One region of the Sphingomonas chlorellae genome, then DNA from elsewhere that is predicted to be linked to it. Evidence: predicted binding sites of a transcription regulator. Region 1 holds the regulator's gene; each other region holds the start of a gene.
What was found. Region 1 encodes LexA, which represses DNA repair genes until DNA is damaged. Its sites were predicted from a motif close to GTTCCNCNCTTGTTCT; they were not measured.
Positions count from the first base shown of each region.

Region 2: a site for LexA is predicted at 1,730-1,745, ahead of ACT3CF_RS12615 (ImuA family protein). Genes of this name have one in related genera too.
Region 3: a site for LexA is predicted at 1,768-1,783, ahead of radA (DNA repair protein RadA). Genes of this name have one in related genera too.

Region 1 is NZ_JBQXXM010000003.1:12,789-17,065, reverse strand. It holds gene trpD (anthranilate phosphoribosyltransferase) at 1-93, shown strand, start outside; gene trpC (indole-3-glycerol phosphate synthase TrpC) at 90-860, shown strand; gene ACT3CF_RS08845 (PilZ domain-containing protein) at 963-1,919, shown strand; gene lexA (transcriptional repressor LexA) at 2,011-2,700, shown strand; gene ACT3CF_RS08835 (ComEC/Rec2 family competence protein) at 2,694-4,277, opposite strand, start outside.
Region 2 is NZ_JBQXXM010000004.1:252,500-256,776, reverse strand. It holds gene nth (endonuclease III) at 1-319, shown strand, start outside; gene ACT3CF_RS12625 (hypothetical protein) at 331-744, shown strand; tRNA gene ACT3CF_RS12620 (tRNA-Arg) at 795-871, shown strand; gene ACT3CF_RS12615 (ImuA family protein) at 954-1,697, opposite strand; gene ACT3CF_RS12610 (thiamine pyrophosphate-dependent enzyme) at 2,040-3,305, shown strand; gene ACT3CF_RS12605 (alpha-ketoacid dehydrogenase subunit beta) at 3,380-4,277, shown strand, end outside.
Region 3 is NZ_JBQXXM010000001.1:1,239,270-1,243,546, forward strand. It holds gene ACT3CF_RS05675 (PadR family transcriptional regulator) at 1-69, shown strand, start outside; gene ACT3CF_RS05680 (DUF2218 domain-containing protein) at 153-494, shown strand; gene ACT3CF_RS05685 (glycosyltransferase family 4 protein) at 507-1,661, opposite strand; gene radA (DNA repair protein RadA) at 1,805-3,181, shown strand; gene ACT3CF_RS05695 (CvpA family protein) at 3,257-3,889, shown strand; gene ACT3CF_RS05700 (iron-sulfur cluster assembly scaffold protein) at 3,986-4,277, shown strand, end outside.

The sequences.
Region 1 (4,277 bases):
GACACGCTGACCGACGGCGCCGCGCGCGCCGCCGAGGCGATCGACAAGGGCCTTGCCAACCGGCTGCTCGACTGCTGGATCGATTTCGTATGACGACGATGCTCGACACCATTCTGGAGACCAAGCGCCGCGAGGTCGCCGAACGCCGGCGCGCGCCGCGCGAATACCCCGCCCCCACCGCGCCGCGCGGGTTCAAGGCCGCGCTCGACGCCAGGGTGGCGGCGGGCGGGTTCGGGCTGATCGCCGAGATCAAGAAGGCGAGCCCGTCCAAGGGGCTGATCCGCGCCGATTTCGATCCGCCCGCGCATGCCCGCGCCTATGCCGAGGGCGGTGCGGCGTGCCTGTCGGTGCTGACCGACCATGATTATTTCCAGGGACATGAGGACTATCTGATCGCCGCCCGCGCGGCCTGCCCGCTGCCGGTGCTGCGCAAGGACTTCATGGTCGATCCCTGGCAGGTGGGCGAGGCGCGCGCGATGGGGGCCGACGCGATCCTGATCATCGTCGCCGCGCTCGACGACGGGCAGATGGCGGAGATCGAGGCCGCGGCGATCGAGGCGGGCATGGACGCGCTGATCGAAGTGCACGATGCAGCCGAGCTCGAGCGGGCATTGCGGCTCAAGTCGCGCCTGATCGGGGTGAACAACCGCAATCTCAAGGACTTCAGCGTCGATCTTCGTCGCACCTATGAACTGGTTCGGCTCGCGCCGGCGGGATGCACCTTTGTCGCCGAGAGCGGGCTGACATCGCGTGCCGACCTCGACGCGATGGCGGCGCATGACGTGCGTTGCTTCCTGATCGGCGAGGCATTGATGCGCCAGCCCGACGTCGCGGCGGCCACGCGGGCGCTGATCGGCTGAGGCGCCTGCGCGGTGCGGTAGGGAATCCACAACCATCCGTCTTAACCGCGCCTTCAGCAACGCGGTCCAGAGTCCGGCACGGGCGCTGGGATTAGACCAAGAATGTACCAGTTACTGGGATCGGCAACGCTGTTTTCGCTGCTGCCCGACATCCATTCCTCGACCGACCTCCCCGATCCGGCGGCGTGCGATTTCGAATCGGCGGCGATCGAACTGGCCGAGGACGAGCATGGCTGTGCGGTGCTGTGTCTGGGCGCGCACGCCGCGACGCTGAGCCTGCCCGCCGCCGAGGCGCTGGCCGCCGCGCCCGAGGCGACGCTGCGGCTGGCGACCGGCGAACGCATCGCCGGACGGATCGAACCCGGCGACAACGCGCGCGCGCTGTTCCGTTATGCCGAGCCGATCGACGTGGTGGGCGTGCTCGCGCGGACGCTTGCCGCGCTTCCCGCCGACCGCCGGCGGATGCCGCGCGTCGCGATCTGGCACAAGGCGACGCTCCGGTGCGGCGACGACACCGATTTCGTGCTGGTGCGCAACATCTCGCAGCGCGGCGTGGGCATCGAGACGAGCCGCCCGCTGGCCGAGGCCGACAATGTGCAACTGCTGCTCGACGCGCTGACGCCGCTGAGCGGCACGGTGCGGTGGGTGAACGGCCGCCATGCCGGGCTGGCGCTCGACGACGAGATCGGCTGGCAGACGCTGATGCCGTGGCTCCGCGCGCTGCCGAAGCACAGCCAGCCGGCCGCGCCGGTCGACGGCGCCGAGGCAGGGGCGATCATGCCCGACCTGCGCGCGATCCGCATCGACCTGCCCGTCCGGCTGCGGCGCGGCGTGCAGTGGTGGAACGCGCGCGCACGATCGCTGACGCGCAACCTGGTCGAGCTCGAGACGCGCGCCGGCTGTGCGCCGGGCACGAACCTGTGGGTGTCGTTGCCGGGCATCGGCGGCGGCCCCGCCAATGTGATCGACGCAGCCCCCGACCGGCTGCTCTGCGCGTTCCGCCTGCCGCTTCCCGAACGCGCGATGGGGCTGGCGCGGGGGCATCTGAGCCACGACTGACCCGAGACGACGCGCGAACACGCGGCATCGCTTGACAGCGCACGGGAACATTGCGTAAACGTTCCTCGTCTGTTCTGGACGGAGGACCTGGATGCTCACGCGCAAGCAGCACGAGCTCATCTGCTTCATTGCCGATCGACTGGCCGAGACCGGGGTTTCGCCCTCGTTCGAGGAGATGAAGGATGCGCTCGACCTCAAGTCGAAGTCGGGGGTGCACCGGCTGATCAGCGCGCTGGAAGAGCGGCAGTTCATCCGGCGCCTGCCCAACCGCGCCCGCGCGCTGGAAGTGCTGCGGATGCCCGAGCGTCCCGAGGCACGGAAGGGCCATGGCAGCGCCCGCGCCGCCGCGGCGTCTCCTGCGCCTGCGCCCGCCGCACCCGAGCCGCCGCGCGCCGCCAACGACGTCATCGAGATCCCGCTGCACGGGCGGATCGCGGCGGGTACGCCGATCGAGGCGCTCGAAGGCTCGTCGATGCTGCCGGTTCCCGCGGCGCTGCTGGGCGCGGGCGATCATTATGCACTCGAGGTATCGGGTGACTCGATGGTCGAAGCGGGGATTCTCGACGGCGATTATGCGCTGATCCGTCGTACCGAAGTCGCGCGCGACGGCGAGATCGTGGTGGCGCTGATCGACGACAGCGAGGCGACGCTCAAATATTTCCGTCACGAGGGCGCGATGATCCGGCTCGACCCGGCGAACCGTGCCTATGACGCGCAGCGCTATCGCCCCGATCAGGTGCGCGTTCAGGGCCGGCTGGCCGGGCTGCTCCGCCGCTACTGAGGCTGGGGCGCCCCCGGCCGCCGGTGTGCGCGGGCCTGGGGCGCGACTTCGGCCGGAAGCACACGCAGCGGGCGTTCCCACGGATGCCCGGCGCCGGTGCGGACGGTGGCAAGGCGTGCCGGAAAGCGGATCGCCACCCCGCCCGTCCGCGCCAGCAGCGGGCGATCGAGCCGAAGCCAGCGCGGCACGCATCCGCGCGGCAGGGCGCGGTCGCTGACGACGAGGTCCGCCGCGGCGCAGAGCGGCAGCAGCTGCTCCCGCGCGATCGGATAGGGGCTTCGCGTCGCGACCACGCGCCAGCGCCCGTCCGGACGAACGATATCGACGACGCACAGATCGGGGCTGCACCGCGCCTCCGGCAACGGATCGAACGCATCGAGTGCGTCGAAGGGCGGTGGGCTGCCCGCGCTTTCGCCGAGCATCGTGCGGACATAATCGCCCGCACGCTCCCGCAGCAGCCGCACCGAACCATCGGCGGCACGCAGGGCGACGTGGCGGCCGTCGCCGGTGACGATGAGGTCGGGCGGCGGCGTGGCGACGGCCCAGAGCGCTCCGGCAAGGATCGGCGCCGCGCCCAGCAGGCGCAATCGTGTCCGCCACAGCGCGAGCCACAACCCGCCCGCGACGATCAGCGCGAATGCCCCGCCCGGCATGGCGGGAAGGCTGGCGTTGGCGCCGGGCGCTGCGGCGACGAGATGCGCGAGCCCGAGCAGCAGGCCAAGCGCCCTGCCCGCCACCCACCAAAGCGGCGCCCCCAGCCCGGCCAGATCGAGGAGCAGCGCCAGCGCCTCGACGGGCATGATGACGAAGGTGGTCAGCGGGATCGCGACAAGGTTGGCGACCGATCCGTAGAGCCCGCTGCGATGGAAATGGAACAGCGCGATCGGCGTCAGCGCCAGTTCGACGACGATGCCGGTGACGAGCAGCCCGGCGAGCGCACGCCCCCAGCCGGCAAGCCGCCCCTCGTCGCGTGCGGCGAACCAGCGTTCGATGCGGGGCGATTCGTGGAGCGCGACGATCGCGGCGACGGCCGCAAAGCTGAGCTGGAAGCTGGCGCCGACCAGCGAGGCGGGTGCGACGAGCAGCACCACCACCGCGCCGGCCGCAACCAGGCGCAGCGTCATCGCCTCACGCCCCAGCACAAGCGCCAGCAACACGAGCAACGCCGCGACGCACGACCGCAGCGTGGGCACCTGCGCGCCGGTGAGCCAGGTATAGCCGATCGCGGCGGCGGCACCGGCAAGCGCCGCGACCAGCGGCAGGCGGACGCGCAGCGCAAGGCCGGGCACGAGCACGAGCAGGCGGAGCGCGATCGTCATCGCCGCGGCGGTGACCGCGCTGACATGAAGGCCGCTCACCGAAAGCAGATGCGCGAGCCCCGAACGGCGCATCGCCTCGGCATCTTCGGCGGCGATCGCCCCTTCATCGCCGGTCGCCAGCGCCGCGGCGATCCCCCCGGCGCTGCCGGGCAGCCGGTCGAGAATGTGCGCGGTGAGCGCGGCGCGCAACCCCGGCCCCTGCGCGGGGGACGCGACGACGAGCACCGGCGGATCGAGCGCCCGCCCGACCGCCCCCAG
Region 2 (4,277 bases), on a different contig from region 1:
CGGGCGCAAGACGGCCAATGTCGTGATGAATGTGGCGTTTGGGGCAGAAACATTTGCCGTCGACACGCACATCTTTCGCGTGGCGAATCGTACCGGCCTGGCCCCGGGAAAGACGCCGCTTGCGGTTGAAAAGGGGCTCGAAAAGGTGGTGCCGCAGCCGTTCCGGCTGCACGCTCATCACTGGTTAATCTTGCACGGCCGATATATCTGTAAGGCTCGCACGCCCGAATGCTGGCGCTGCCCGGTCGCCGACCTGTGTGCATTCAGGCCAAAGACGCCTGCGCCGGCCCGGCACAAGCAGGTTGTCGGGCCCGATTGAGGAGGATTGCGATGCGTCTGCTTCTCGCCACCCTTGCCCTGGCCACGGCGGCTCCCTCGCTGCCGGCGCAGGAGAGCCATGCCGCGCATGGTGACCAGCATGCAACGATCCCTGTGGCGACCCCGGCGGGCAAGCCGGTCGATTGCGTCCGCACCATCGATATCCAGCAGACCCGCGTTCGCGATGATTCGACGATCGATTTCTACATGCGCGGCGGCAAGGTGTACCGCAATCGCCTGTCCGGCGGGGCCTGTCCGGGCCTGGGGTTCGAGGAACGGTTCCTTTACAAAACCAGCGTCGGGCAACTTTGTTCTGTCGATACGATCACGGTACTGCAGGGGCCTGGACTGACGCGCGGTGCGACATGCGGTCTGGGCCAGTTTGAGCCGGTGACGATCGCCAAGCCTGCCAAGGCGTCGAAATAGCGAAAAGGCGCTGGCGTCGCGGCAATTGCTTTGCTAGGCGGCTTCCCCACGCACCCGTAGCTCAGCTGGATAGAGCGCTGCCCTCCGAAGGCAGAGGCCACAGGTTCGAATCCTGTCGGGTGCGCCAGCCTTTTCCTAATCGCCAAATGCCCAGCCTATGGGGGCCTCGAGTCCGTTTGGGCCATGCTCGCCGGGATCGGTAAGGGCGCTCAGGCGGCTGCGCGGGGGAATTGCGTGCGGGGGCCGGGCCGGGATGTCGGTGCGGGAAGGGCGCAACGCCCTGACGCATCGCATGCTTCCACCACGATTTCGAAAGACTCTCCCTCGCGTTGATGGACAAGGGTGAGTTGCCAGCGCGCGCGGCCGCGCGCGGCGAGGGGTGTCGATTCCGAAGGGACGCGGCCGACCTGCCATCGCGTCACCGCGGCAGAAGGCGCTCTCAGCGGGGCGCTGCCTCCGCGTCCGTGGCGCTTGAGCAGCAGGGCAATCGTGCGTCCCCCCTCAGCCGCCCGCTGCAGTTGCCGTGTCGCATTCGTGCTGATGCGCTGCACCTCACCGATCACTGCCCCGAGGCCTTGATGACGTAGGCCCTCCTCCATGATTGCGAGCAATTCGGTATCGTCGCTCGCTTCGGCATAGATGATGCGTTTGGGATCGAGGCCTGCCTGTGCGACGCGGGGCGCGAACAGGTCGCGGCGCCGCACGACCCACAATATCGGGCCCCATGCGCGGCCTGCCAGACCCGCGGCGAACAGCGTTGCGGCACATTCGTCATCCTCATGCGCCCCAGCGCCCGCAATTTCGTGGAGCGAGTCGAGGCGGAAGCCGCCATCGGTCAACCGCGAATCGATCGTTTCGATTCCGAATGGAAGAACCAGGCGACGACGGAAGCTGCTGGTCTCTGCCGCCCGCAACTGCTCGCGCAAAGAGGCTGGGATGGCGGGATCGGCCATGGCTTTCCGTCTTGTGTGGATCAGAACTCGTTGTTCGTTTTTTGTTCCATTTCGAGCCGAAGTCAATCGGCAGGTCGCTGGGAGCCGCGCCCAAAGGCGGGCGCCTGATTGCGCGATGCGATTCGCGCGGATGCGTTCGGCGCAAGCTCGGCCTAGGATGCCGCAATAAACTGGCCGAAGATTGCTGGACTGAAATAACGAAGTTACGATTCAGGGCTGGTTTCTAATCAAAAAGGTCAGCCCTGCTGACTTACTCGACAAGCGATTTGAAACTTTATAACAATGCCAAAAATCAAGTCCGCGCGTTGCTCCCGACGACGCGGATCGGCCTTCGGAGAGACTATGGACGCTTCGCGCGCCAATCTGCCCCCGCTTTCGCTCCACGTCCCCGAGCCGCGATTCCGGCCGGGCGACGTCGCCGATTTCAGCGATCTCGACATTCCCCCTGCCGGTGCGTCGCGTCGACCGGACACCGCGGATAAGGCCTCCGGTTTCCACGAACTGGCTTATGGATTGATCCGCGTTCTGGATGAAAGCGGACAGGCTGTCGGGCCGTGGAATCCCCGGCTTTCGCCGGATGTGTTGCGTCGGATGCTGCGCAGCATGGCACTGACCCGGGCATTTGACGAACGGATGTTCCGTGCGCAGCGACAGGGCAAGACCAGCTTCTACATGAAGTCGACGGGCGAGGAGGCGGTTTCGATCGGTGCCGCGCTTGCGCTTGCCGCGGACGACATGTGTTTTCCGTCATACCGCCAGCAGGGGATTCTCATCACGCGCGGCTACCCGCTCGAGATGATGATGAACCAGATCTATTCGAACCGTGCCGACCCGCTGAAGGGAAGGCAGCTGCCGATCATGTATTCGGCGCGCGACCATGGCTTCTTTTCGATCTCGGGCAATCTGACTACCCAATATCCGCAGGCGGTGGGATGGGCGATGGCGAGTGCTGCGCGCGGCGACACCCGCATCGCCGCCACCTGGTGCGGCGAGGGATCGACCGCGGAAGGCGACTTTCATTCGGCCTGTACCTTTGCCAGCGTTTATCGCGCGCCGGTCATTCTCAACGTCGTCAACAACCAATGGGCAATCTCGAGCTTTTCGGGATTTGCGGGCGCCGAATCGACGACGTTCGCCGCGCGTGCGATCGGCTATGGCATCGCCGGACTGCGGGTCGACGGCAACGACGTGCTGGCGGTCTATGCCGCGATGCAGTGGGCGGCCGAGCGTGCGCGGACCAATCAGGGACCGACGCTGATCGAGCATTTCACCTATCGCGCCGAAGGCCATTCGACCTCTGACGATCCCAGCGCCTATCGCTCGGCGCAGGAATATGGCGCCTGGCCGCTCGGCGATCCGATCGTCCGGCTGAAGCAGCATCTGGTCGCGATCGGCGAATGGGACGACGCGCGGCACGAGGCGATGGACCTTGAATGCGCCGAACAGGTGAAGGCTGCGCAGAAGGCCGCCGAAAAGAACGGCGTGCTCGGCCACGGCATGCACCAGCCCTTCGAGACGATGTTCGAGGACGTTTACGAGGAAATGCCTTGGCACCTGCGCGAGCAGTCCCAGCAGATGCTCGACGAGCGAAAGGCCGCCGGACTGTGAGCAACACCGAGAACCAGAACGAGCCTGCCGCGATGCACGACGAGGCCGAGGGCGCCGTCCCCGCGACCAGCCGGATGAACATGATCCAGGCGATCAACTCCGCCATGGACGTGATGATGGCGCGCGATCCCAACGTCGTCGTGATGGGCGAGGATGTCGGCTATTTCGGCGGCGTGTTCCGTGCGACGGCCGGGCTGCAGGCCAAATATGGCAAGACGCGCGCGTTCGATACGCCGATTACCGAAATCGGCATCATCGGCGTGGCGATTGGCATGGGCGCCTATGGCCTGCGGCCGGTGCCCGAGATCCAGTTCGCCGACTATATCTATCCGGCGCTCGACCAGCTGGTGTCGGAAGCCGCCCGTCTGCGGTATCGGTCGAACGGCGACTTCATCGCGCCGATCACGGTGCGCTCGCCGTTCGGCGGCGGCATCTTTGGCGGCCAGACGCACAGCCAGAGTCCGGAGGGCATCTTTACCCATGTCGCCGGGCTGAAAACGGTGATCCCGTCAACGCCCTATGACGCCAAGGGGCTGCTGATCGCGGCGATCGAGGACAATGATCCGGTCCTCTTCTTCGAGCCCAAGCGGATCTATAACGGCCCGTTCGACGGCTATTACAATCGTCCGGCCAAGAACTGGACGAGCCATCCCGCGAGCGAAGTGCCCCAAGGCTATTACCGCATCCCGCTGGGCAAGGCCGCGGTGGTGCGCCCCGGCGAGGCGGTCACGATCCTGTGCTATGGTACCATGGTCCATGTCGTGGCCAACACCGTGGCCGAAATGGGGGTCGATGCCGAAATCATCGACCTGCGGACGCTCGTTCCGCTCGACCTGGCGACGATCGAGGAATCGGTCGAGAAGACCGGTCGCTGCATGATCGTTCACGAAGCGACGCGGACGTCGGGCTTCGGCGCGGAGCTTTCCGCGCTCGTCCAGGAACGCTGCTTCTACCATCTCGAAGCCCCGATCG
Region 3 (4,277 bases), on a different contig from region 1:
GAGACGCAGCACGCGATCGCCGAAATCCTCGACGACGCGGCCCGGCGGATCGAGCGGCTCGACGGCTGATCCGACCTGCGCGGTGGCGGCCGTGCCTTGTCCCGGCCGCCATCCCCGCCACATTGCCGTCGACGCCCTGTACGGAGCCGAGCATGACCGAAAGCGTTCCCGATCCCGCCGTTGCAGCCGCCGCCACCGCGCGCGTGCCCACCGCCAGCGCCAGCCGTTATCTCCAGCAATTGTGCAAACACTGGTCGCACAATCTCGCGGTGCGCTTCACGCCCGAACAGGGCGAGGTCGTGTTCCCGCGTGAGGGGCGTGCCGGCATTTTCCCAGGCGATGCGACCGTCACCTTCGTCGCCGAGCCCGAAGCGCTGGTCGTCCGCATCGCCGCGAGCACGCCCGCGCAATGCGCCGCGCTTCAGGATGTGGTGGCGCGCCACCTCGATCGCTTTGCCTTTCGCGAGGCGCCGCTGGCGTTCGACTGGCGCTGAGCCGCCGGTGCGTCAGTCGCCCGCGCGGGCGCGCGCCAGCTCCAGATAGGCGTCGAGCACCGCCTGGTTCGCGGTCTCCCACACATAACCCGCCGCCCGGGCGCGTCCGGCCAGGCTGAATCGGTGGCGCAACGCCGGGGCGCGCACCAGCGTCTCGATCGCGTCGGCATAGCCCGCGACGTCGGTGGGATCGACCAGAAAGCCCGTCACGCCCTGTTCGATCAGGTCGACGGCACCCGTCGCGCGTGCGGCGACGACGGGAACGCCCGCCGCCATGCTCTCGGTGGTGACGTTGCCGAACGTCTCGGTGACCGAGGGGTTGAAGAACACGTCCATCGACGCGACCGCCCGACCCAGATCGTCGCCCGACTGGAAACCGGCAAAGATCGCCTCGGGCGCCTGCTCGGCGAACCATTGCTCGGCGGGGCCCTTGCCGATCACCAGCACCTTGTGCGGCACGCCGCGACGGCGAAGCTCGGCGACCACCTCGGCAAAGATGTCGAGGCCCTTTTCCTTCACCAGCCGGCCCAGAAAGCCCAGCGCGACCGCGTCGTCGGGGATGCCCAGCCCGCGCCGCCATTCCAGGCTGCGCCGGTCGGGGCGGAAACGGTGATGGTCGATCCCGCGCGACCAGATCGTCATCGGCGCGGTGACGCCCCAGCTGCGCAGCAGGTCGACCATGCTCTGCGACGGCGGCATCACCCGGTCGAACCGGTTGTAGAAGCGCTTCTGGATGCCGATGATCAGCGGCTCGAGAAAGCCGACGCGGTAATAGCGGAAATAGGTTTCGAAGCGCGTGTGGACCGATGCCACCGCGGGGACGCCGTGCCGGTGCGCCCATTTGACCGCGGCATGGCCCAGGAATTCGGGCGCCGAGCAATGGACGATGTTGGGCGCAAACGCTTCGAGGTCGCGGCGCACGCGCGCGGGGAGCCCGCGCGCGAGCCGGTATTCGTCGCGCCCCGCGGGCAGCGGCACCGACGGCACGTCGACCAGATCGCCGGTCGGCGCGAAGGCGGGGGTCGCCGTCGTCGGCGAATAGACGCGCAGCGTCACGCCCGCCGCCAGCAGGTGCGCGGCGAGCAGGTTCAGCGCCTGGTTGGCGCCGTCGCGGACATAGTTATAGTTGCCGCTGAAAAGGGCGACACGGAGGTCGGAGGCGTTCATCGCACCGTGCGCATAGCCGGGGCGGGCAGGGGCGGCAACCGGGGGAAGCGCCCGATTGCAGGCGCGGCGCCCCCGCCATGCCGCGTCGGATGCGATGCGCTTGTCTGTTCCCTTTTCGTTTCGCCTGGGCTAGCCTTGCCGCCATGGCAAAGCCCCAGAAGCGCTATGTGTGTCAGGTCTGCGGATCGGTCTCGTCCAAATGGGCGGGGCAATGCGGCGATTGCGGTGAATGGAACACGATGGTCGAGGATGCGGGGGCCGTGGCGCCCACGCCCTTTCAGGCGCGCCACAATCTCCAGTCGGGCGGTCGCACGATCCAGCTCAGCGGGCTCGACGCCGAAATCCCGCTCCCCGAACGCATGGCGACGGGGATCGCCGAACTCGATCGCGCGCTCGGCGGCGGTTTCGTCGAGGCGTCGGCGACGCTGATCGGCGGCGATCCGGGCATCGGCAAGTCCACGCTGCTGCTCCAGGCCGCGGCACGGCTCGCCGCGGCGGGGCGCAGCGTCGCCTATGTCTCGGGCGAGGAGGCGGCGGATCAGGTCCGGCTGCGCGCGCGCCGGCTGGGGCTGGGGCAGGCGCCGGTCCAGCTCGCGGCGGCGACGTCGGTGCGCGACATCCTCACCACGCTCGGTGCGGGGACGCCGCCCGACCTGCTCATCATCGATTCGATCCAGACGATGCATTCCGACCTGATCGAAGGTGCGCCGGGCACCGTCAGCCAGGTGCGCGCCGCCTCGGGCGAACTGATCCGCTTTGCCAAGGAACGCGGCACCGCGCTCGTGCTTGTCGGCCATGTCACCAAGGACGGCAGCATCGCCGGGCCGCGCGTGCTCGAGCATATGGTGGACACCGTGCTCGCGTTCGAGGGCGAGCGCAGCCATCTCTACCGCATCCTGCGCGCGGTGAAGAACCGCTTCGGCGGCACCGACGAGATCGGCGTGTTCGCGATGCACACCGACGGCCTCACCGAAGTCGGCAATCCCTCGTCGCTGTTCCTCACCCAGCGCGACGAGAATGTCAGCGGCACCGTCGTCTTTCCCGCGCTCGAGGGCACGCGACCCGTGCTGGTCGAGGTGCAGGCGCTCACCGTCCGGCTCGCCAGCGGCGCGACCCCCCGCCGCGCGGTGGTCGGCTGGGATTCGGGGCGGCTCGCGATGATCCTCGCGGTGCTCGAGGCGCGATGCGGGCTCAGCTTCTCGGCATGCGAGGTCTATCTCAACATCGCCGGCGGTTATCGCGTCCAGGATCCCGCCGCCGATCTCGCGGTGGCGGCGGCGCTCGTCTCGGCACTGTCGGAGCGGCCGGTGCCCACCGACGCGGTGGCGTTCGGCGAGGTTGCGCTGTCGGGCGAGGTGCGCCCCGTCGCGCATGGCGCGCTGCGCTGTCGCGAGGCGGCAAAGCTCGGTTTCTCGCGCGCGCTCGGCCCGTCGGCCCAGGCGGCCGAATCGGGCGGGCTGGCGCTGTCGGGGTTCCGCTCGCTCGGCGCATTCGTCGATCATCTGCTCGGCCGCGGCTGAGCCCGTGCGGCGCATCCGCGGGCACCCTTTCGCGGGCGCGCCCGGCTCGGCTATAGGCGCCCGCGGGAGATGCGAATGACGCTTACCGGACTCGACATCATCGTGCTCATCGCGATCGGCGCCGCCGCGGTGATGGGCTTTCTGCGCGGTTTCGTGGCCGAGGTGCTGTCGCTGCTCGCCTGGCTGCTCGTCGTGATGGCGCTCAAGCTCTTCCACACGCCGCTGGCCGAGGTGCTGAGCGGCGTCGTCGGCACGGTCCAGGGGGGCGCGGTGCTGTCGTTCGCGCTGCTCACCGGCGGCACCTATCTCGGCGGCCGGCTGCTCGCCGCCAATATCGGCGGCCGCGTGCGCGACAGCTTCATCGGCCCGATCGACCGCGCGCTCGGCCTCGGTTTCGGCGCGCTCAAGGGGCTGATCCTCGTCAGCATCGCCTTCCTGCTGATCGTGCTCGTGCTCGACACCGTCGGCGGCGGGCCCGCGCACCGCCCGCAATGGATGCGCAGCGCCACCACCTATCCGATGCTCGACAAGACCAGCGCGACGATCGCCGACTTCGTCGACCGCCGGCGCAAGGGCGAGCCGGTGTTCGGCGGCGAAGACGATGCCGACAATGGCGCGGCGACCACCGACGACGATGCCGCGGCGAACGCCGCCACGCATCGCCCGCGCCCCGCCGCGACGCATCGCCGCCACAGCACCGATCGCTAGCGCGGCCGCGCCGCCGCGCCGTGCTGCGGCCGTTTTGCCATTTTTCGTGTCGGCGGGGGTCGCGCTTGCCGCCGCGGCACCCTAATCCATAGGGCGATGACCGTACCGCTTTACACCCCGCAGATCCTGCGGCTCGCCGCGTCGCTTCCCTTTGACGACCGGATCGCAACGCCGGGGGCCGAGGTCGAGCGGCGTTCGCGGACCTGCGGCAGCAGCGTGCGGGTTGCGGTGAGCGTCGACGCGTCGGGCCGGGTGGCGGCGGTGGCGGTGACGGCCCAGGCCTGTGCGCTCGGCCAGGCGTCGGCGGCTCTGCTGCGCGCGCAGGCGCCCGGCCGTTCGCCCGCCGCGCTCGAACAGGCGCGCGACGCGCTTGCCGACTGGCTTGCGG